Regions from separate parts of the Paraburkholderia sp. Ac-20347 genome, predicted to be linked through region 3. Evidence: riboswitches for the same ligand, from Rfam matches in the RefSeq annotation. Region 3 holds a riboswitch; each other region holds the start of a gene.

Region 1 (7,568 bases), on a different contig from region 3:
TGCGGCACGCTCAGCGATCCCACGCAGCAAAGCTCGTTCAGCTTCAGCTATACCTGCCCGCTCGTGCAGGAAGGCGGCTTCGTGACGGCGGCGACCGACATGGGCCACTCGGGCAACAGCACGACGTGGACGCAGAACGCTCAGCAACGCGCCGACTTCGCTTATCGCGGCCAGCACATCACCACGCTCACCGCTGAAAAGCTGATCAAGGCCTACTACGGCCAGGCGCAGAAGTACGCGTACTTCATCGGCTGCTCGGACGGCGGACGCGAAGCGCTGATGGCCGCGCAACGTTATCCGACCGACTACAACGGCATCGTCGCGGGCGCACCGGCGGCGCACTTCCAGATCCAGAATTCGCTGTATCACGGCTGGAGCGTGGAGTCGCAAAGCACGACCGGCGACAGCACCGGCAACGCCATCCTGTATGCCGACAAGGCGCTCGTGCTGCACAAGGCCGTCGTGGCCGCGTGCGGCGGACAGGCAGGCGTGCCCGACGGCTTGATCGCCGATCCGCGCACCTGCAACTTCGACCCCGCATCGATTCAATGCGCGAGCGGCGCGACCAGCACCAGCAACTGCCTGACCGCCGCCGAAGTGAGCACCGCGAGCAAGATCTACGGCGGTCCCGTCGACGCCACCACGGGCGAGCGCATGCTGTCCGGTTCGCCACAACCTGGCTCGGAAGAAAACTGGGTGGGCGTCGAAGTGCCGACCACGAATTCGACGGACGCGCCCGTGCCCGTGACGAGCCTCTTCAGCTACATGATCGTGTCGGGTGCGTACAACCTGATCTTCACCGGCTCGCCGACGATGCCGACCGTCGACACCTTCGGCTACAAGGACGCGAGTTTCTACACGAACTATCTGCAGGCGAATCACCCGCTGAACGACGCGACGAATCCGGATCTCTCGGCCTTCAACAAGGCGGGCGGCAAGCTGATTCTGTGGCACGGCTGGGCCGATCAGCATATCTCGCCGCTGTTCACGATCCAGTATTACGAAGCGATGCAGAACACGATGGGCGCATCGACCGTGAACGATTTCGCGCGGCTGTATCTGGTGCCGGGCGTGGGTCATTGCGGCGGCGGCGAAGGCTTCCCGAACATCGACCTCGTTTCGCAGATCACGGCCTGGGCCGAGCACGGCACGGCGCCGAACGCGGTGATGACGTATCAGACCGATTCGTCGAACGCGGTCACAGCGAGCCGCCCGGTCTATCCGTATCCGGCTGTCGCGCAGTATGCGGGCAGCGGCGACTGGCACAACGGCGCGAACTGGACGCAAGGCGCGGCGCTCTACAACGAGCCGACGCATAGCTGGGCCGGTTCGAGCTTCTACACGTCGTACACGCCGACGATGCTCGGGGTCGCGGCGCCGTAATTCTCGCGCTAAATCTTCGTAAATCGATTCGCCGGACCGGTGCGGTTGTGCCGGTCCGGCGATTCGTCGTTCAAGCCGTTGCGTGCGTCGGCTTCAATGCGACGAGACGAACACCGCATCGTCGAATGCTTCGGGAATCGAGAAACTCTCGCGCATCCGCTTCGTTTCCGCGGCCGGCGACAAACCAAACAGACGCTTGAATTCGCGACTGAACTGCGACGCGCTCGTATAACCGACCGCATGACACGCGGCCTCCGCAGTCAGATCCTGACGCACCATCAGCAGACGCGCCTGATGCAGCCGCGTCGACTTCACGTACTGCATCGGCGAAACCTGCGTGACGGCCTTGAAGTGACTGTGGAAGCTCGGCACGCTCATGCCCGCCTCCTCGGCCAGTTGCGTCACGTCGAGGTCCTGCGCATAACCGGCGTGAATCAACCGCAGCGATTTGCCGATGCGCCCGAACTGCCCGCGCGTCGACAGCGCCTCGCGCATCGAGCTGCCTTGCGCGCCCGTGAGCACGCGGAAGTACAGCTCGCGCAGCAGACTCGGCCCCAGCACGGCGGCTTCGAGCGGACGATTCAGCGCTTCGAGAAACCGCAGCACGGAGGATTGCATCGCGTCGTCCATCGGCGTCGACATCATGCTTTGCGGCGGCTGCACCGGTTCGGCCGGACCCGCGCGGTCGATCTGCATCGCCAGCTCGGCGGCCAGCGTGAAGTCGAGGTGCAGATACAGCGCGAGCAGCGGGCGCGCCTCGCTCGCCTCGGTTTCCATATTGAACGGCACCGGCACGGACACGGCGAGGTAATGGCGCTCGTCGTAAAGATAAAGTTGATCGCCGAAATAGCCGCGTTTGCGGCCCTGGCAGACGATCACGATGCCCGGATCGTAGAGCACCGGCGTGCGCGCAAGCGGCCGGTTCGAGCGCAGGACGCGCACGCTCGGCAACGCGGTGAGGTTGTAGCCTTCGTCGGGCGCGAGGGCGCGCAGCAACGCGATCGTGCTTTCCTCGGTGCTTTCCTCCGTGCTTTCGGCCGCGCCGACCGGCTCGGTCTGGCGGGAAGGGGTGCGCTTGGCATTCATAGTTTCAGGCAAGAATATTCGTGAATTTGGCCTTAGCCGGTCTCGGTATCAAGACTAGTATGCATGCATCAGTCACAAACCGGGAGAAACGAAAATGGCATCCAGCAAAATTCTGTTCATCACGGGCGTTAGCAGCGGGTTCGGTCGCGCCCTGGCGGAAGAGGCGCTCGCGGCGGGTCACACCGTCGTCGGCACGGTGCGCAGCGCGCAGGCGCAGAGCGAGTTCGAGGCACTGCACGCACGGGCCGTGGCGCGCGTGCTCGACGTCACGCAGTTCGACGCGATCGACGCCGTCGTCGCAGAAATCGAATCGGGCGTCGGCCCGATCGACGTGCTCGTCAACAACGCCGGTTACGGCCACGAGGGCGTGATGGAAGAATCGTCGCTCGATGAAATGCGCAGGCAATTCGACGTCAACGTATTCGGCGCGGTCGCCATGATGAAGGCGGTGCTGCCCTTCATGCGCGCGCGTCGCCGCGGCCACATCCTGAACATCACGTCGATGGGCGGCCACATCACGATGCCGGGCATCACATACTACTGCGGCAGCAAGTTCGCGCTCGAAGGCATTTCCGAGTCGCTCGGCAAGGAAGTCGCGCCGCTCGGCATCGCGGTCACGGCGGTCGCGCCGGGTTCGTTCCGCACGGATTGGGCGGGCCGCTCGATGCAGCGCACGCCGCGCTCGATCGCCGATTACGACGCGATCTTCGATCCGATCCGCCGGGCGCGCGAGGAAAAGAGCGGCAAGCAACTCGGCGATCCGCGCAAGGCGGCGCGCGCGATGCTCGTCGCGATCGAGTCCGAGACGCCGCCCGCGCATCTGTTGCTGGGCACCGATGCGCTCGGCCTCGTGCGCGGCAAGCTCGCCGCGTTCGAGAAGGAGATCGCCGCGTGGGAAAGCGTGACGATCTCGACGGACGCATCGGACAGTTAAACGAAACGCGCGCGCTACGCGTGCAGCTCGTCGGCGTCGGCGGCGTCCGCTTCATCGGCGGCGTCGCCCCACGCCGGGAACGGATCGCGGTACGCGATCCACGCCTGCGGCCCTTCGGCCATTTCGGCGTCGGTGAGCAGACAGGCGTCGAGGCGCGCGCGCAAGCCCGCTTCGTCCATTTCCATGCCGATCAGCACGAGTTCCTGGCGCGCATCGCCCACTTTCTCGTCCCAGTTGCCTTCGATGAATTCGAGCGACTCTTCGTCGGTCGGCCAGCGATGCTTCGGCACCGCGGCCCACCACAACCCCGCCATGCCGTGGCGGCACACCGCGCCCGCCTGTGACCACGACGCCGCGTGCGTCGGCCGGCTCGCGAGCCAGAAGAAGCCCTTCGAGCGCACCACGCCCGGCCATTCCGAGTTGATCAACGCCCAGAAACGCTGCGGATGCAGCGGTCTGCGCGCGCGCCACACGAAGCTCGTGATGCCGTATTCCTCGGTTTCCGGCGTGTGCTCGCCGCGCAGTTCCGCGAGCCAGCCCGGCGCTTTCGACGCTTCCTCGAAATCGAACAGACGCGTATCGAGCACGCGATCGAGCGGCACGCGGCCGAACTGCGCGACCTCGATGCGCGCACGCGGATTGAGCCGCCGCAGGATCGCCGTCAGCCGCTCGAGCCCCGCGTCGTCGATCAGATCGACCTTGTTGAGCACGATCGCATCGCAGAACTCGACCTGCTCGATCAGCAGATCGACGACCGTGCGCGTGTCCTCGTCGCCGAGCGATTCGCCGCGCGTCTGCAGGCTGTCCTGCGAGCCGTAATCGCGCATGAAATTGAACGCATCGACCACCGTCACCATGGTGTCGAGGCGCGCGACGTCCGAAAGACTCTGGCCGCTTTCGTCCGCGAACGTGAAGGTTTCGGCCACCGGCAGCGGCTCCGAGATCCCCGTCGATTCGATCACGAGCTGATCGAAGCGCCCTTCGCGTGCGAGCCGGTTCACTTCGAGCAGCAGATCCTCGCGCAGCGTGCAGCAGATGCAGCCGTTGCTCATTTCCACGAGCTTTTCGTCGGTGCGCGAGAGTTCCGCGCCGCCGTTGCGCACGAGCGCGGCGTCGATGTTCACCTCGCTCATATCGTTGACGATGACCGCGACGCGCCGTCCTTCGCGGTTGTTCAGGATGTGGTTGAGCAGCGTGGTCTTGCCCGCGCCCAGAAAACCGGACAGCACGGTGACCGGCAAGCGTGAATCCATCGGATGACTCCTTCGACGAGTGTGGGGATCGGGGCGCTGGCCCGAATAAATGTTATGTTATAACATTCTCAATAGAACCGGCAACGAAGGAATCAGGCCACCGGGCGGGCCGCGTGCCTTACAATTCTGTCGCCATGTCCGGAAGCTGGTGCAAATCCAGCGCGGTCGCGCCACTGTGATCGGCCTTCGCGCCGAAAGTCAGACCTGGGCATCGGCGCACATCAATCGCATTTTCGGGGCGCGAAACCCCTGGAGAAATCAGCATGTCTGCACCGGACACCTCGCGGCGCGCGTTCGCTCGCCGCCCGTTCCTCGTCTCGAACGTTCATTCGCGCGTCGGCGTCGGCTTGACGTTGGTCCGCTAGGCGTTCGTCGCTGCGCCGCACTCCGTTTCGCTGCCCGCTTTTCGCTTTCGCGTCGATCGCCTCGACGCGGGCCTGCGTACGCGCTCGCACGCCGCGCGCCCCGCATGCCTCGCATAACAACAACGCACACCGTATAAGAATGGACGTATCCACACCGCTTTCGAGCGCCCGGCGCTTCGCCGTGCACGGCGCCTTCGCCTGCTCCTGCCTCGCTCACGCCGCTCACGTTTTCGCAGAAGGCGACAGCGCTTCGGCCGTCGATGCCGCGTCGTCAACCGAGTCGTCAACCGCTTCGTCATCGACCTTGCCCGCCGTGCGCGTGAACGCCGCGTCGTCGCAAGCTGCGTCGTCCGGCAAGCCGGACCTCACCACGCCGCTCAGCACCGGCAGCCGCCTCGGCCTCTCCAGCCTCGACACGCCCGCGAGCGTCGACGCCATCGGCAGCGCGCAACTGAGCGCGCGCGGCGACAACAACGTGACCCAGGCCGTCACGCGCGCCGCCGGTTTCGCCACCGACGCCGCGCCCGGCAACGGCGGCACCTCGGTCTCCGTGCGCGGCTTCAGCGGCCCCGAATCGGTGACCACGCTTTACGACGGCCTGCGCATGTACGCGGGCGCGGGCACCGTGTCGTTCCCGTTCGACACGTGGTCGGCGGAACGCATCGAAGTGCTGCGCGGCCCGGCCACCGTGCTCTACGGCGAAGGCGGCATCGGCGGCGTCATCAACGTCGTGCCGAAAGCGCCGCAACGCGACTACGCGACGACGATCCAGCTCGGCGCGGGCACCTATGGCGAGAAACGCGTGGCGCTCGACACGACCGGCGCGCTCGGCCCGATGCTTTCCTACCGCTTCTATCTCGCCGACGACCGCAACAACGGCTGGCTGCCGCGCGGCGAATCGCACACGACCGCGCTCGGCGGCGCGCTGCGTCTGGACGTGAATCCGCGTCTCTCGTTCACGCTCGATTACGACTACGGCCGGCAAATGCCCGCGCGTTATTTCGGCGTGCCGGTGACGGACGGTCAGCTCGATCCCGCGCTCGAACGCCAGAATTACAACGTCGGCAATGCGTCGATCGCGTACTTCGACCAGTGGACGCGCCTGAACACGCAATGGCGCGCCGCGCCCGGCATCACCGTGCGCAACCAGCTCTACTATCTGGTCACGAACCGCCACTGGCGCGACAGCGAAAGCTACACACTGATGGGCGACGGCAACGTGCAGCGCAGCGATTACCTCGAAATCCTTCATCACGAACGGCAGGTCGGCGATACGCTCGACGCGACCTTCGACGGCCATCTGCTCGGCCGCCAGGACCGCCTCGTCGTCGGCGCGGATTTCAATCAGATTTCGTTTCTCGACACCAGCAATTCGCCCTATGACGGTTCGTCGATCGTGCCGCAATACGGCTTCGATCCGGGCGTGTTTGCGAGCCCCGATCCGACCGTGCCGCAATATCGCACCAGCACGCGCCAGGCGTCCGTGTACGCCGAAAACCGCCTTGAGCTGACCGATCGCCTCGCGTGGGTCGCGGGCCTGCGCTACGACCATATCGACTATCACCGCGATACCTTCGCGACGGTCAGCGGTCCCGCGTCGTCGTTCGATCGCACCTTCGCACACACGGGCTGGCGCACCGGCCTCGTGTTCTCGCTCACGCCGGATCTCTCGGTCTACGCGCAATACACCACGGGCGCCGAGGGCGTGGGCTCGCTCGTCACGCTCTCGAAGTCGAGCAGCAACTTCTCGCTCGCCAACGGCGAACAATGGGAAGCGGGCGTCAAGCAGCAGTTGTGGGGCGGACGCGCGTCGTGGACGCTCGCGTTCTATCAGATCGTCAAGCGCGATCTGCTGAGCACCGATCCGTCGAATCCCGATCTCACGCAGCAGGTCGGCAAGCAGTCGTCGCGCGGCGTGGAATGGACGGGCGCGCTGCAACTGGGCGGCGGCTGGTCGATCGACGCGAACGCCTCGTTCCTGCGCGCGCGTTACGACGACTTCAACGAAAGCGTGAACGGCCAGAGCGTGTCGCGCGCGGGCAACGTGCCGTACAACATTCCCGAGCAGACCGCGAACGTGTGGCTCGACTGGGCCTTCATGCCGGGCTGGCGCGCAGGCGCGGGCGTGCATTACGTGGGCCGCCGTTACGGCGATACGGCGAACACCGTGTCGATTCCGAGCTACACGCTGATCGACGCCTCGGCGTCGTGGCGCGCCACGCGCAACCTCACGCTCGCGCTCTATCTGCGCAATCTCACGAACCGCACCTACGCGGTGACGACGCAGAACGACGGCGGCGAATGGCTGCTGGGCGCACCGCGCTCGGGCTGGGTCACGGTCACGTTGAGTTTCTGATTCATTTCATCAGGATGCCGAATCATGACGTCTCTGCAGATCGACGGACTCGACTGGTCGCCACACGATGAACGCGGCGCGCGTGCGCTGCTGCACGCCATCGACGTCGACGTGAAGCCAGGCGAATTCGTCGGTCTGATCGGGCCGAACGGCAGCGGCAAGACCAGCCTGCTGCGTTGCGCGTTTCGTTA
Region 2 (8,287 bases), on a different contig from region 3:
TGGTTACAACACGGCGCGAAAGCGCGAAGACGTCATCGTCATGGCGCGCGACGCGGCAGATGGAGAGCGCTGGGTCATCGAAGGCATCTACGGCTGGATCGTCACGGAAATCGTGCACGCTGCAACGGCGCTGGTATGGATCGCCGTGGACGAATCCGATTGCGTCGAGAACATTCACCAGCGCGGCATGCGAGGCGGCGCCGATGCGCAGTCGTTCGCGGCGTTGCTGGAATGGGCGCAGTCGTACCGGTCGCGCACCGGCTCCAGTTCGTATGGCGCGCATGAAGCGATCTTCAACGCGTTCGAGGGGCACAAGGTGTGCCTGAAAAGCCGCGAGGCGGTGGCGGCTTTCGCTAACGGTTCTGCGACCGCTTCAAGCGAGCGCCGCACAGCGCCTCGAAACGCGGACTGATACCCGTCCAACGCTACGGGCACATCCGGCACGTACACAAGCACGGCACAGATCGGCGAGTTCATGCGCACGACCCTTCCATCGTCAAACGGGCATTCAATCGGCAAGATGCTGAACCGCGAGATCGACGAACGCGCGTAGACGATGCAGCCGACGAAGATCGCGGTGATAGCCCATCCAGATCTCCCGTTGCGGCGGCTCGTCGCTCAATTCGAGCCGGCGAATCGAACTCAACTGATCGCCGACGGGCCGCGGCAGCACCGCAATGCCCACGCCCTGGCCGCACATCTGCGCCTGAACGTTGCGGTTATTCGACTGCAACACCACGTTCGCGTTGGGGAAGCGTTGCTTTAGCCAGTCGATATCCGGAAAGCTGCCGGTCGACGTATCCATGGCGATCAGGCGCTGCCCCGCGCCATCGCCTTCCACGGGGTCGGCGCTCGTCGCGGCCACGTAGACGCCGTATCGCATCCGCGTCAAGCGTCGCTGCACGATATCGGGCCCGTTGAACGGAACGATGCGAAACGCGACGTCGGCTTCGCGCTGCGCCAGATTGAACAGGCGCGTGCCCGTCAGCACCTCGATTTCCACCAGCGGATAGTCGCGCGAATAGTCCGCCAGCACGGGCGGCAGCACATACGCGCCGAACCAGTCGGCCGACGACACCTTGAGCGTCCCCTCCAGCTTCTGCTGCTCGCCGGTCAGCCGCCGCTCCATCGTCAACGCGCTCTCCTCCATCTGCTCGGCGAGCGGCAGGATGCCCGTGCCCTCGGCGGTCAGCACGAAGCCGTCTGCCGTGCGCTGAAACAGCACCTGCCCCATCGATTCCTCGAGCGCGCGCAACCGCCGCCCGATGGTCGGATGACTGAGATTCAGCGCGCGAGCGGCAGCGCCGAGCGTGCCTGTGCGCGCAATCGCGAGAAATATCCTGACGTCGCTCCACTCCATCGCCATGAACCCACAAAAATGAACGGAAGTTGTTCATTTTATTGGATTGTCGAACATAAATGAATTTGCGAGACTGCGTTCCGTCGCGTGTTGTCACGCCCGAACCATCCGGCACAACGGAGTCCGTCATGTCGCAGATCCCCTCATCCACCGTGTACGTCAGCTATACGGGCACGCCGAACGACCGATTCGACCGGCGTTATTACGTCGAACATCACCTGCCGCTCGTCATGGCGGCCTGGCAACGCTACGGCCTCGAGCATGTCGCGGCTTTCTTTCCCGCGCAGACCGAGGCGCTCGAAGGCGGCGGCACGCTCGTGATCTGCGAATGCCGTTTTCGCGACGAGGCGGATATTGATGCCGCGTTCGGCGCCCCGGAAACGGCGGAGGTCATGGCGGACGTCACGGCCTTTACCGATCTCGCGCCCACACGCGCACGTGTCGTCCCGCTCTGACCAGGCACGCACGTTTTCGCATCCCTCGCGCGCCATCGCGCCACCTCACCTCAACGGCAGGAGTTTGACCTTGGCCTTCTGGAACAACACCGCCGCGCGCACCGTGCGCCGCGGTCATCTGTGGATTCCGGGCAACCGTATCGAACGACACGGCGAGACCTACCAATGCGGTCCGCTGTTCGTCGAATGGGAAGCGCCGGAGCGGGTCACGCGCCCCTGGCCAATCGTGCTGCTGCACGGCGGCGGCTTTCAGGGCACCGAATGGTTCGATACGCCGGATGGCCGGCCCGGCTGGGCGCAGCGCCTCGTCGAAGCCGGTTATGCCGTGCTCGTCGCCGACCGTCCGGGGCAGGGGCGCTCCCCCTTCCACGTCGAGACGATGGGGCCGATGGGGCCGCCGTTCTCCTACGAGCACGGCCGCCATATCTACTTCCCGCACGAATACGAAGGCATGCACACGCAATGGCCGTTCGAGCGCGACGACGAAGCCGCGATGGACGCATTCATCGCCGGCTATGGTCCGCTTCCCGCCGATCTCGCCGTCTCCGAGGACATGGAAGCCGATCGCATCGCGAAGCTGCTGGACCGCATCGGCCCGGCGATTCTGCTGACGCACTCGGCGTCCGGGCCAGTCGGCTGGCTCGTGGCCGATCGCCGTCCCGGTCTCGTGAAAGCGATCGTCGCCGTCGAGCCGATGGGGCCGCCTTTCGCGGAGATCCCCAATATCGGCACATTGACGTGGGGACTCGCCGCAGCGCCGCTGAACTGGGCGCCGAGCGTCGCCTCGCCGGAAGCGCTGCGTGCGGCGGCGCCCGGCGCGCACACGCTGCCTGCGCTCGCCGGTTTGCCGATCGTCGCCGTGACGGCCGAGGCCTCCGCCTTCGCCGCCGCCAGTCATCCCGCCATCGAACAGCTCAAGGCGGCGGGCAGCGCGGCCGAAGTGCTGCATCTTCCCGACCACGGCGTATTCGGCAACGGCCACGGGCTGATCTACGAGAAGAACTCCGACGCGGCGCTCGCGCCGGTGCTGAACTGGCTCATCGAACACACGGAAGGACCGTCGGACGCTGCTGAATGAACCGGGACCGCCCGTCTGCGAAGGCATTCACATGGAGAAGCATCAAATGGATATCGGCATGATTGGCCTCGGTGCGATGGGCACTGAAATCGCCCGCAATCTGGTTGCGGCCGGGCACCGCGTTATCGCGTGGAATCGTTCGGGCGGCCATATCGACGGCGTACGCAGGGTCGAGACGCCCGCACAGGCGTTGCAAGCCGACATGGCCCTGACGATGCTCGCCGACGACGACGCCATCCGTGACGTCCTGCTCGATACGCAGTCGCTGCATGAGGCGCGCGCCGGCCTTGTGCATGTGGTGGCGTCGACCATCTCGGTGGCGTTCGCGCACGAGCTGGTGGCGCTGCATCGCGCAGCCAACGTCGCCTATGTGGCGGCGCCCGTGCTCGGCCGTCCGGACGTCGCCGCGCGGGGCGAACTCAACGTGCTCGCCGCCGGCGCGCCCACTGCGCTGGAGAAAGTCAGGCCGGCGCTGGAAGTCATCGGCAAGCAGATCTGGCACATGGGCGACGCGCCGCCCACGGCCTACGCCGCCAAAATCGCCTGCAACATGATGATCACCATGGCGATCGAAGCCATGGCCGAAGCGGTCGCGCTCACCGAAACGAACGGACTCGCGCGAGAACGCTTCTTCGAGTTGATCCTCGGCACGCTGTTCGACAGCCGGCCTTACCGGACCTATTCGGCCAACATCATTCGCAACGAGTATCGGCCGGGCTTCAAGGCCTCGCTCGGCTTGAAGGACCTTCGCCTCGCCACCGAAGCGGCGGCGCAGGCCGGCCGCTCGCTGCCGATGCTCGCCGCCGTCCATGGGCGGATGGCCGAAGCCGTGCAGGCGGGCATGGGCGATCGGGACTGGTCGGCGATGGCGGCGTTGACCGTCGAGCCACGCGGACGCGGATAACTCAACCCGCGCCACACGTCGTCCCGCTACCGCATCACCGCCGCCCACAACAGCGAACTGCCGGACGCCAGCATCAACCCGTCGACGAGCCATCGGAACGTCGACGGTTTCATTCGGATAACCAGGCTTCTCGCGAAGAACGATCCCGACATCAACGCCGCGCCGACGATCAGCCCTTTGCTCCACACGCTCAGCGGCAGCGCGCCGAACGTCTTGAACGCCACGATCTTGGTCGCGTAAACGGCCAGCGATCCGGCGGCCTCCGTGGCGAGAAACGCCCCGCGTTCGAGTCCATAGGACGTGAACACCGGCACGGTGATCGGCCCCGTCGAGACGACGATGCCCGTGAGAAATCCCACCGGACCGCCGATCAGCGCCAGTTGCCAGAGTTGGATCTTCACCGCGCGACGCGCGAGCCAGCGACGCGTTGGGATCATCGCGATAAAGAACACGCCGAGCGCGACGTCGACGAAATGCGCGGGCAGCGCCAGCAGCGTATGCACGCCGAGCGCCGCGCCCGGCACGGCCGTTGAGCAATACGCGCCGAACGCCTTCCAGTCGATCTCGTTTCGCCAGGCGCACACCCTGCCGAGGTTGCCCATGACGGCGCCGATCGCCATGATCGGCACGGCCTGTTGCGGCCCGAAAAAGAAGACGAGCAGCGGCATGAGCATCATCGACGAACCGGTGCCGATGATGCCGCTGAGCGTTCCCGCCATCACGCCGACGATCAGAACCAGCAGATATCCCGTCATGGCTGACGATCCGTCCGGTATGACGACGTCAACGCTGTTGACACGGAAAACAAGTTGAAGCGCATGCGCCCCTCGATGAATGAAGACTGACAGGAATAGGCGGAAATTCGTGGGCTGGATCGCCACAATTATGACAATCGTAGGTTCGGCGGCAGCATATATCAAATGAGTTAATATCGCCGCAGATGAGAATTAAAGTCACATCATGACGCGAGCCAGAAACACGCCGGGGAGCGGCGAAAAGCTTCCGCCGCTCAATGCGCTTCGCTATTTCGAGGCCGTCGCGCAGCATGGCAGTCTGACCGCGGCGGCGGCGAGCCTGCACGTCACGCACTGGGCGGTCGGCAAGCAGATCCGTCTGCTGGAGGACTGGTTCGGCGTGCCGCTGTTCGAGCGCCGCGCGCGCGGCGTGGTCCTGACCGACGAAGGCGCCGCGCTGCTCGGCGACGTGAGCAGCACGTTCGAGCGGCTCGCCAGCGCCGCCAGCCGCTTGCGCCGCCATGACGTGCCGGTCCGCGTGTCGGGCATCGTGCGCGTGAACGTGCAGCCCAGCTTTGCACTCGGATGGCTACTGCCGCGTCTGGAAGATTTCCACGGCCGCTATCCCGAGATCGATCTGCGGCTCTCCACGACTTCGCGCAAATTGCGCTATATCGGCCAGGCATTCGATATCGGCGTGCGCTCCGGACCGGAACACGGCGACGGCGTCATCACGCGTACGCTGATGGCCGACGTGCGGCTGCCCGCATGCAGCCCGGCGCTTCTGCATCGGCATCCGATTCGCGAAGCGGCGGACCTGCGTCACCACACCTTGCTGCATTCGAGCACCACACGGTCTGCATGGTCGAACTGGCTGCGCGAAGCGGGCGCGGCGGATCTGCAGCCGCATCGCGAGATCGAACTCGACCACACCTATCTGCAGCTTGCGAGCGCGATCGAAGGCCTCGGCGTCGCGCTCGCGTCGCTGCCGCTGATCGCGCGGGACATCGCCGCCGGGCGGCTGGTCTGCCCGATTGCCGCGCCGGCATGGCGCGCGCCCGACTACACGCTGGTGATCAACGCCGAACGCGCGCGCGACGAAGCCGTCGTGGCCTTCGGGCAATGGATGATCGATCTCGCCGGGCGCGAGGCTTGACGTCGCCGGTTCAATCGGCAAGCCGCAAGCAATAAGCAACAGGCCGCCGAAAGAAAGATTGCGCGCCGCTTTCAATGCATGCGCAACGGAAAGGCCGTCGAATGCCTCGCCGTTAAATCAGCGCTTTTTTCCCGCGAGCAATTGACGTCCCGCCTATCCGCCCTTTACGCTTGCGCGCTGATGGTTCCCGGCGACGGGATCAAAAGGGAACGCAGTGACGACGCCTTGCGTCGAGTCTGCGGCTGCCCCCGCAACTGTGAGCGGCGAGTTCGCGCCATATAGCGCCACTGGGAAACCGGGAAGGCCGGCACGCGAATCCTGACCCGCAAGCCAGGAGACCTGCCATCGACCGAGGTCCATGCAGCCGCAACGGGCGGGGTGTCCCAATGCGCAAACCACCGCTTCGCGCGGTGTGCCGTTGCAGGACAGCCCCGACCTCAGGATCTGTCACATGTCCATCGCTCTCGAAACGGCCGCTGCGCCGGGAGCCCTTCGCCGCCGCGTCGCCGGCATTTACGCCGTGCTCGCGGTATTCAATATCGGCGCATGGATCTGGGCGTTCATCGCTTTTCACGCGCATCCGCTGCTGCTCGGCACCGGCCTGCTCGCCTATGGTTTCGGCTTGCGTCACGCCGTCGACGCCGACCATATCGCCGCCATCGACAACGTCACCCGCAAGCTGATGCAGGACGGTCAGCGCCCGGTTTCCGTGGGCTTCTTTTTCGCGCTCGGTCACTCGGCCGTCGTGCTGCTCGTGGCGATTGCCGTCGCGGCGACAGCGGCCGCGCTCGAAAGCCGCTTCGAGGCGTGGAAAGATATCGGCGGCGTCATTTCGACGAGCGTCTCCGCGCTGTTTCTGTTTCTGATCGCCGCGATGAACATCGTCATTCTGCGCGGCGTGTGGCGCGCGTTCGGCAAGGTCCGGCGCGGCGAACGCTACGACCACGACGATCTCGATCTGCTGCTGAACAGCCGCGGTCTGCTTTCGCGCCTGTTCCGCCCGCTGTTTCGCCTCGTGTCGCGACCGCTGTGGATGCTGCCGCTCGGCTTTCTGTTCGGACTCGGCTTCGACACCGCGACCGAAGTAAGCCTGCTGGGCATTTCCGCGAGCCAGGCGGCGCAAGGCGTGTCGATGGGCGTGGTGCTCGTGTTTCCGGTGCTGTTCGCGGCGGGCATGTCGCTCGTCGATACGACCGACGGCATCCTGATGCTCGGCGCCTACGACTGGGCTTTCGTGCGCCCCATCCGCAAGCTCTATTACAACCTCACGATCACGCTCGTTTCCGTCGCGGTCGCGGTGCTCATCGGCGGGATTGAAACGCTCGGTCTGCTCGCCGATCAATTCGACCTCAAGGGCGGCTTCTGGAATGTGATCGGCAGCCTCAACGACAACTTCAACAACCTCGGCTTCATCATCATCGGCGTGTTTATTTTTGCGTGGGTGGTGTCGTTCCTCATCTATCGCCTGAAACGCTACGACGAACTGCCGGCGCTGCAATCCGATCGTTGAACGCGCAATCACGCGACATCGCAAGACACGTTCGGCGACCTCGCCCGCGCACGCAAACGGGCGAGGACGTCGTGAATCAAGCGCGCCGCTGACGCAGATAACCCACCGCCGCGAGCGCCACGCAACATCCCAGCGTGGCGATCACTTCGCCGCGATGATCCTCGCTGAGCACCATCACCACGAAGGCGCCGCAGATCAGCGCAACGACCAGCACGCCGAGAAACGGGTGCAGCCACATCCGCACCTTCAACGGCCCGGCGGACACGAGTTGCTGACGCAGACGCAACTGGCTCACAGCAATCACGAGATACACCAGCAGCGCGATCGCGCCGGTCGTCGACAGCAAGGCGTCGAAGACGTATTTCGGCGCGAGATAATTCGCACCGCACGCCACGAACGCCACGAGACTCGACGCCATCACGGCGCGCGCCGGCACGCCGCTCGCGGTCGTGCGCGTGACGAAGCGCGGCGCCTGCTCGCGGCGGCCGAGCGAATACATCATGCGCGAAGCCGTATACAGCGCCGAGTTCAGACAGCTGCCGACCGCGACCATAATAAGGCCATCGGTAATCAGTCGTGCGTAGGGAATATGGAAGCTGCGCAGCACGGCCTGATACGCGCCGAGACCCGTCAGATCGGCGTCGTTCCACGGCACCGTGCAGATGATGACGAGCACCGAGCCGATATAGAACAGCGAAATCCGCCAGACCACCGAGGTAATCGCGCGGCCAATTTCTCGCGCGGGATTTTCCGATTCCGCCGCGGCGATCGTGACCACTTCGGTGCCGAGGAACGTGAACATCGTCGTCAGCAAGGCACCGACGATCGGCGCCATGCCGCGCGGCATGAATCCGCCGTGACCGGTCAGCGTGTGCCACGGCGTGAGGTGGACGGACGGCATCAGCCCCGAGATCGCCGCAATCCCGCAGCCGATAAACAGCAGAATGCCGGCCACCTTGATGATCGCGAACCAGAACTCCAGTTCGCCGTAATTCTTGACGCTCGCGAGGTTCGCGACCGTGAGCGCCGCTGTCACCAGCACCGAGATCTGCCAGACCGGCACGTCGGGCACCCAGCCGTTGAGAATGTG
Region 3 (8,287 bases):
ATGTGGAAAAGAGAGGAATGGTCGGAAGAACGCCGGGCGACGGCGCGCGTGATTACAAGCATGAGTCAAGCACGATTCAAGCGTGATTCAGGCTTGTTTCAAGCACGCGCCTCGCGGCGGCCGGCGCATTACGAATGGGCGTAGATCGGTTCGAGGCCGACCTGATCCGCCTGCGCGCCGGAGAAGTCGTGCAGCGTTGCATGCGCAGGCTTCACGTGCGCGCCCGAAGCCGAGCTGCCGCTCGTCACGCCGCCGAACGAGGTCTGCACGGCGTTGGCATCGGCGTCATGCGAAGGCGCGTTGACGTGCGCGACGTCCTGGCTCGCGGCGATGCGCGCCAGCGCGGCCTGGAGGTGAACCGGGTACTGGTTGTTGTCGCTCGACTGGCGATAGCCGGCTTGCTGAAGCTGGACCAGTTCCGCACGCACCTGGGCGCGGGTGAGGCCCTGCTCGGCCGGCTGGGCAGCGAACGAGAGCGCGGGAACGGCGACGACGGCGGCGGCAACGAGGGTACGAACGAGGTTCATGGTCAATCTCCAGTCGATGAGTGAGTGAGTCGGTCGGCGCACTGTTGTCTGTGTTCAACCTTGCGTTGGAGATATTTGAACCGCTGGACGTATCTGGCTTGTTTCCGTCGTCCCCCTTTATTGCAAGCGAGTTTTTCCCGCGGCGGCGCAGATACATTGCGGTACAAAACCGCGCGCCGCCGCGAGAATTTCCGCTCAACTCCGCTCAACGATTGCTAACGAACCGCTGTTCGAACGCGCTCAGAACGTGTACGTGATCTTGCCGAACGCCGTGCGGCCCAGCGAGTTGTAGCCGTATGCGGTCGAGTAGTCGCGATTGAACAGGTTCGAGAGCGTGGCCGACAGCGCGAGATGCGCATTGATCTTGTACGTGGCGCGCAGATTGACCGTCGTGTACGAGGGCAGATACGTGGTGTTGTACTGGTCGTCGAAGGTCGAGCCACCGTAGAGCAGCGAAATGCCCGTGCTCAGCGCGTGCAGATGAAACTCGTCCCACGTGTGATCGACGCTCAGATTCACAGTCTGACGCGGACGCCGGTTCAACCAGGTCTGATCGCTCACGTCCTGCGGATTGAGCAACCCCACCGCGACGCTGACCGGCGTGTTCGGCCCGAGCGTGCCCTTGTACGAGAGATCGAGGCCCTGAATATGCGCGCGGCCCACGTTCACGGGCAGGAAGGTCTGCGAGTCGTAGGTGATGAGGTCGCGCACGCGCGTGTCGTAGAGCGCGGCCGTGAAGGTGCCGATCGACGTCGTCGCGTCGAGCGCCACTTCCACCGTGTCGCTGCGCTCCGGTTGCAGGTTCGGATTCGCGTAGCCCGGATAGTAGAGGTCGTTGAAGGTCGGCAGACGGAACGCGTTGCCGTACGACACGCGCGCGGTGTACACCGGCGTGATCGCCCACGCGAGCGCCGCGTTGCCCGTGTTCACGCTTTGCCCCTGCACGATTTCGTGGCGTCCGGCGAGGAACAGCGTCCAGTCGCCGAGCGTCACCGACTGATGCAGCGAGACGGCGGAATCGTTGCGCGCGGGCAGGCCGTCCGGCACATCGACGGGCAGATACGCCTGCTCGCGCGTGAAGTCGTAAGCGAGCTTGGTCTCGCCCGAGAGCGCGTGACCGAACAGCGTGTGACCCGTTTCCTGATGCGTGATCGACGTCGACGTGCTCAGGCGCGTCGAATCGATCTCGTCGGTCGGAATGCCCGGGTCGTTCGCGTAGAGGAACTGGCGGTCGTACGCATAGCCGAACGACTGGTCGAACTGCGTGGTCGGCGTGATGTCGAGATGAAACGCCACGCCGGTCGTGAGCTGGTGATCGCGCTGGCGATCGGCATAGCCCGCGCTGTCGTACGAGAGATCCGAGCGGTGATAGAGCGCGAAGGTCGAGATCGACCAGTTGTCGCGCGCGTAGCCAAGACGCGCGTCCACGTCCTGCGCGTGATACGAATTGCGCCCGTCCTCGTGACCGTAGGCCCACGGCTTGGTCGCGTCGATACCCGCCGTGTTGTAGTCGTGCAGACCGAGCGAATACGTGAGCCCGCCGAGCGCCGCGAGCGGCCCGCTCGACGGCACGGTGCCCGAGGTGCGCAGCTGCGTGTCGAAGGTCTTGTTCGAGCCGCCGCCGAACGACACCGTGGTCTGGTTCGGCTGATTCGAGGCGTGGCGCGTAAACAGCTGCACGACGCCGCCCACGGCATCCGCGCCGAACGACGCCGCCGCCGGACCGGATATCACCTCCACGCGATCGAACGCCGAGGTCGGCAGATCGGCCCACGCGGCTGTGCCCGTGGTCGCCGAACCCACGCGAATGCCGTCGATGAACACGGCCACCTGATTGCCCGCCGAGCCGCGAATGCTGACCGACGCCGTCGTGCCGGGGCCGCCGTTCTGCGAAACGCTCACGCCGGGCAGCGTGGCGAGCGCCTGCGTGATGCTCGGGTCGATGGGGTCGAGCCGGTCGAGATCGGCGCGCGTGAGCACCTGCGTGCTGGCGTAACGCTGATCGAACGATTGCGGCAGATGCTGCGTGTCGCCGACGACGAGAATGTTCGGCAACGTGGCGTCGGTTTGAGTGGGTTCAGCGCTTTGTTCAGCACTTTCTTCGGTACTTTGCGGCGACGTTTGCGCATAGGCGCTTTGCCAGGCGCAGACCGCCACGGCGGACGCGAGGGCGGTGAGAGCGAATTGACGATACTTCATGAGCAGACAGATCCTGAGGTCGAACTGTCCTTGCAACGGGCGGCCGCGCGGGCGGCGCGCGCGCATCGGGACACCCCGCCCTTTGCGGCTGCTTGGACCTCGGTCGATGGCAGGTCTCCTGGCTCGCGGGTCGTCGCCCGATGCCGGCCTTCCCGGTTTCCCAGTGGCCCTCGCTGACATGGACTCGCCGCTCACAGTTGCGGGGACAGCCGCAGACTCCCGGCGCGCGCGCCGTCACTGCGTTCCCTTTTGATCCCGTCACCGGGAACCATCAGCGCGCGAGCGTAAAGGCGGCGCGTTCGGCGCGTCAACCTCCGGCGCGCCGGGCGATGCGAAAAAACGTCAGATGCGCCGCGCCGCCCGCGTCGCTCATTCGAGCGGAAAGCCCTGCTTGAAGGTCTGGCGCAGAAAATCGGCGAACAGCGTCACCGCGCGCGGCACATGCGCGCCATAGGGCCGCACCACGTGCAACTGCGACGCGAACGCCCCGACCGGCCGCCACGCCGGCAGCAGCACGACGAGCTTGCCCGCCTGCAGCGCGGCCTGCGCGCTGAAATCGGGCAGCAGCGCGATGCCCAGATTTTCGAGCGCGGCGTCGCGCAGCGCCTCGCTGTTATTGGCCGACACCGGCCCGTTCACGGTCACGTTCACGCGCGACTGCTCGGCGCGCCGTCCGGCTTTCTCGAACGACCACGCGCCCGACCCGAGCGTGCGCGGATAGTAGAGACAGTCGTGCTGCGCGAGATCGGCGGGCGTTTGCGGCGTGCCGCGCTGCTTCAGATACGCGCGCGTGGCAACGATCACCGAACGCGTGTCGCAGAGCTTGAACGCCACATGCGTTTCCGGCACCTGCGCGCTGTGGCGGATCGCGAGATCGAAACCCTCGCTCGCGATCGACGTAAGCCGGTCGGACAATTCGAGCTGCACGCGCACCTCGGGATTCGCGCGCGCGAACTGCGCGAGACGCGGCACCAGTTGCTGACGCGCGAAGGCCACGGGCGCGGTCACGCGCACCGTGCCGCGCGCCACGTCGGCCATTTCGCGCACGCTCGCGAAACTCGTGGCGATGCGCTCGAACTGCGCGCGCGTGTCTTCCACGAGCCGCCGCCCCGCTTCCGTGAAGCGCACGCTGCGCGTGGTGCGCTGCACCAGCGCGACGCCCGCCACGCGTTCCAGTTCGGCGATCCGCTGGCTCATCGCGGCCTTGCTCACGCCGAGCCGCGCGGCGGCCGCCGTATAACTGCCCTGCGCCGCCAGCACGTTCAGCCAGTGCAAATGGGTCCAGAGCGCTTCGACGTTCTGCGTATCCACGAAATGACTCCCGCCCCGAATCCTCAAAGATGCGCCGATGATAGCACCGCGCCCGCGCATCTTTCAGCGCTGCGCATGGCGATTGTTCACGCTGGAAAACAATCAATTCAGCCTGCGTGGCTGTGCAGACGCCTGCCGCCTCCGTACACTGGCCGTCACAGTGACGATCAACCGATGCTCAATCGATACCCCACTTCGAGGAGATGACATGCAGCCCTTTACCGATTCCGCGGACGTAGTCAACTACATCGGCGGCAAGCGCGAGCGCGGCGCGGGCGACCGCACGCAATCCGTCTTCAATCCGGCGACGGGCGCCGCCGCGCGCCGTCTGGTGCTGGGCGAAGTCGCCGACGTCGACGCCGCCGTGGCGAGCGCGAAAGCCGCGTTCCCGGCCTGGCGCGACACGCCGCCGATCCGCCGCGCGCGCGTCATGCTGCGTTTCCTCGAACTGATGAACCGCCACAAGGACGAACTCGCGGCGATCATCACCGCCGAGCACGGCAAGGTGTTCGCCGACGCGCAAGGCGAAGTCGCGCGCGGCATCGACGTGATCGAATTCGCCTGCGGCATTCCGCAGCTGCTCAAGGGCGACTACACCGAGCAGGTCTCCACGGGCATGGACAACTGGACCGTGCGCCAGCCGCTGGGCGTGGTCGCGGGCATCACGCCGTTCAATTTCCCGTGCATGGTGCCGTGCTGGATGTTCCCGGTCGCGCTCGCGGCGGGCTGCACCTTCGTGCTCAAGCCGAGCGAACGCGATCCGTCGGCCGCGCTGTTCATGGCGCGTCTGCTGACCGAAGCCGGCCTGCCCGACGGCGTGTTCAACGTCGTGCAAGGCGACAAGATCGTGGTCGACGCGCTGCTCGCGCATCGCGACGTGAAGGCCGTGAGCTTCGTCGGCAGCACGCCCATCGCGAACTACATCTACGAAACCGGCGCGAAGCACGGCAAGCGCGTGCAGGCGCTGGGCGGCGCGAAGAACCACATGGTCGTGATGCCCGACGCCGATCTCGACCAGGCCGTCGACGCGCTGATCGGCGCGGCCTACGGTTCGGCGGGCGAGCGCTGCATGGCGATCTCGGTGGCGGTGCTGGTCGGCGACGTCGCCGACAAGATCGTGCCGCGTCTGGCCGAGCGCGCGCGCACGCTCAAGGTGAAGAACGGCATGGAAGCCGACGCCGAAATGGGCCCGATCGTCACGAAACAGGCGCTGGAGCGCATCGAAGGCTATATCGCCACGGGCATCGAGGAAGGCGCGAAGCTCGTCGTGGACGGCCGCGGCCTCACGGTGCCGGGTCATGAAAACGGTTTCTTCACGGGCGGCACGCTGTTCGACGACGTCACGCCTGACATGCGCATCTACAAGGAAGAGATTTTCGGCCCGGTGCTCGCCTGCGTGCGCGTGAAGGACTTCTCCGAAGCCGTGCAACTGATCAACGACCACGAGTTCGGCAACGGCGTGGCCTGCTTCACGCGCGACGGCAACGTGGCGCGCGAATTCGGCCGCCAGATCGAAGTGGGCATGGTGGGTATCAACGTGCCGATTCCGGTGCCGATGGCGTGGCACGGTTTCGGCGGCTGGAAGCGCAGCCTGTTCGGCGACATGCACGCGTATGGCGAGGAAGGCGTGCGCTTCTACACCAAGCAGAAGTCGATCATGCAGCGCTGGCCGGAAAGCACCGAAAAGGGTGCGGAATTCACGATGCCGGTCGCGAAGTGATACATTGATCCGAACGCGATATCGTTTTTAAATCGTTCGGATATCGAATCAATTATCAGCCGCGCCGCCGTTCCGCTTCTTGCGGACGGCGGCGCGGTTTTTTTGCGCGCGTGCGTTTGCCACGTTCCACCACGTTCGCCACGTTTCTCGCACGCGCGCGATCCACCTAAGTCGCGCGCCGCATCGCCGCGCGCACGTCCGGCGCACGCGCACGCCAATTCCGATACCGTCATACTGATTTTTTTCCGCAGACGTTCGACGGTGCGCTTCGTTGCCCCTGCAATCGACCGCCATCGTGCGAACCCGCACGACGGAGGACCGCACGATGCCCGATCAGCCGCCTGCCGCCGCCGCGCCGCGCGCGTGGCACAACGTCGATGCCGACCAGGCGCTCGCCGATCTCGGCACCACGCCCGAAGGTCTCGACGACGCCGAAGTGGCGCGCCGCCGCGCGCGCTACGGCGAGAACCGTCTGCTGCCGCCCAAACGCCGCGGCCCGCTGCTGCGCCTCGCGCTGCAATTCCACAACGTGCTGATCTACGTCATGCTCGCCGGCGCGCTCGTCACGGCCGTGCTGCGGCATTGGCTCGACACCTGCGTGCTGCTCGCGGCGGTGCTCGTCAACGTGGCGATCGGTTTCATTCAGGAAGGCAAGGCCGAATCGGCGCTCGAAGCGATCCGCTCGATGCTCTCGCCGCACGCCACCGCAATCCGCCACGGCGAGCGCGAAACCGTCGACGCCACGCAGCTCGTGCCCGGCGACATCGTCGTGCTCGCATCGGGCGACCGTGTGCCCGCCGACCTGCGGCTGATCGCCGTGCGCGAGCTGCGCGTGGACGAAGCGGCGCTCACCGGCGAGTCGCTGCCCGTCGATAAACAGACCGCGAGCGTCGACGCCGCCGCGCCGCTCGGCGACCGCTGGGGCATGGCGTATTCGGGCACGCTGGTCGTCTACGGCCAGGCGCGCGGCGTGGTCGTGGCCACGGGCGCGGACACCGAAATCGGCCACATCAACCGCATGCTCGCCGATGTCGATACGATGGCCACGCCGCTGCTGCGCCAGATCGACCGCTTCGGCCGCGTGCTCGCCGTCGTGATCCTCGCGCTGGGCGCGCTCACGTTCGCGCTCGGCACGCTGTGGCGCGGCGAAAGCGCGAGCGACATGTTCCTGATCGTCGTCGCGCTGGTCGCCTCCGGCATTCCCGAAGGCCTGCCCGCGATCATGACGATCATCCTCGCGCTCGGCGTGCAGCGCATGGCGCGGCACAACGCCATCGTGCGCCGCCTGCCCGCCGTGGAAGCGCTCGGCGCGGTCAACGTCGTGTGCTCCGACAAGACCGGCACGCTCACGCGCAACGAGATGACCGTGCAGCGCGTGGTGTGCGCGCGCGACGTGATCGACGTGAGCGGCGTGGGCTACGCGCCCGAAGGCGCCTTCACGATCGATCAACGCGCGTTCGACGCCGCGCAATGGCCCGCGCGCTGCCCCGAACTCGCGCTCGCGGTGCGCGCGGGCGTGCTCTGCAACGACGCGCAGATGCGTCGCGACGAAGCGGGCCTGTGGCACGTCGAAGGCGATCCCACCGAAGGCGCGCTGCTGGTGCTCGGCGCGAAGGCGGGCATCGCGCACGAACCGCAGGCGCGCGCGGGCACGCCGTGGGCGCGTCGCGACAGCATTCCGTTCGAATCGCAGCATCGCTTCATGGCGAGCTGGAACACGGACGCCGAAGGCCACGCATGGATCTTCGTGAAAGGCGCGCCCGAACGCCTCTTCGACATGTGCGCGACGCAACTCGCGCACGGCGTCGAAGAGCGCATCGATCCCGACTACTGGCGGCGCATGCAGACCGACCTCGGCGCGCAGGGCTTGCGCGTGCTCGCGCTCGCGTACCGGCGCGGCGCGCCCGCGCACAACACGCTCGATTTCGACGATGTCGCGCAGGGCTTCACGCTGCTCGCGCTCGCGGGCATCATCGATCCGCCGCGCGACGAGGCGATCCAGGCCGTGGCCGACTGCCATCGCGCAGGCATCCGCGTGAAGATGATCACCGGCGATCACGCAGAAACCGCGCGTGCGATCGGCGCGCAACTGGCGATCGGCGTCGGCAAGCCGGCCGTCACGGGCGCGGAAGTCGCGCTGATGGGCGATGCGGAACTGCGCCGCGTGGCGCTCGATATCGACGTGTTCGCGCGCGCGAGTCCCGAGCACAAGCTGCGTCTCGTCGAAGCCTTGCAGCAGGACGGCCAGGTGGTGGCGATGACCGGCGACGGCGTGAACGACGCGCCCGCGCTCAAGCGCGCGGACGTGGGCGTGGCGATGGGCGCGAAAGGCACGGAAGCGGCCAAGGAAGCCGCCGACATGGTGCTCGCCGACGACAACTTCGCCACCATCGCGCGCGCCGTGCGCGAAGGCCGCGCCGTCTACGACAACCTCAAGAAGTTCATCCTCTTCACGCTGCCGACCAACGGCGGCGAAGCGCTCGTCGTGCTCGCGGGCGCGCTCACGGGTCTGGGCATTCCGCTCACGCCC

Evidence for each region. A riboswitch is a leader RNA that binds a small molecule or an ion and turns the genes downstream of it on or off. The one in region 3 is predicted to bind cobalamin.
Region 1: linked by a shared signal. The riboswitch ahead of G3N97_RS33680 (TonB-dependent receptor) and the one ahead of G3N97_RS03705 (TonB-dependent receptor) in region 3 are both predicted to bind cobalamin.
Region 2: linked by a shared signal. The riboswitch ahead of G3N97_RS01460 (HoxN/HupN/NixA family nickel/cobalt transporter) and the one ahead of G3N97_RS03705 (TonB-dependent receptor) in region 3 are both predicted to bind cobalamin.

What each region holds. Positions count from the first base shown of each region.
Region 1 covers NZ_JAAGPN010000312.1:715-8,282, forward strand. The annotation lists gene G3N97_RS33660 (tannase/feruloyl esterase family alpha/beta hydrolase) at 1-1,383, shown strand, start outside; gene G3N97_RS33665 (AraC family transcriptional regulator) at 1,477-2,481, opposite strand; gene G3N97_RS33670 (oxidoreductase) at 2,564-3,403, shown strand; gene zigA (zinc metallochaperone GTPase ZigA) at 3,418-4,656, opposite strand; adenosylcobalamin (AdoCbl) riboswitch at 4,771-4,918, shown strand; gene G3N97_RS33680 (TonB-dependent receptor) at 5,161-7,377, shown strand; partial or broken gene G3N97_RS33685 (ABC transporter ATP-binding protein) at 7,402-7,568, shown strand, end outside.
Region 2 covers NZ_JAAGPN010000003.1:68,004-76,290, forward strand. The annotation lists gene G3N97_RS01425 (adenylate kinase) at 1-412, shown strand, start outside; gene G3N97_RS01430 (LysR family transcriptional regulator) at 509-1,360, opposite strand; gene G3N97_RS01435 (EthD family reductase) at 1,489-1,815, shown strand; gene G3N97_RS01440 (alpha/beta fold hydrolase) at 1,886-2,893, shown strand; gene G3N97_RS01445 (NAD(P)-dependent oxidoreductase) at 2,940-3,797, shown strand; gene G3N97_RS01450 (sulfite exporter TauE/SafE family protein) at 3,824-4,552, opposite strand; gene G3N97_RS01455 (LysR substrate-binding domain-containing protein) at 4,758-5,687, shown strand; cobalamin riboswitch at 5,852-6,049, shown strand; gene G3N97_RS01460 (HoxN/HupN/NixA family nickel/cobalt transporter) at 6,139-7,197, shown strand; gene G3N97_RS01465 (amino acid permease) at 7,274-8,287, opposite strand, start outside.
Region 3 covers NZ_JAAGPN010000011.1:2,870-11,156, reverse strand. The annotation lists gene G3N97_RS03710 (DUF4148 domain-containing protein) at 129-527, opposite strand; gene G3N97_RS03705 (TonB-dependent receptor) at 768-2,726, opposite strand; cobalamin riboswitch at 2,817-3,014, opposite strand; gene G3N97_RS03700 (LysR family transcriptional regulator) at 3,096-4,037, opposite strand; gene G3N97_RS03695 (CoA-acylating methylmalonate-semialdehyde dehydrogenase) at 4,246-5,757, shown strand; gene G3N97_RS03690 (cation-transporting P-type ATPase) at 6,083-8,287, shown strand, end outside.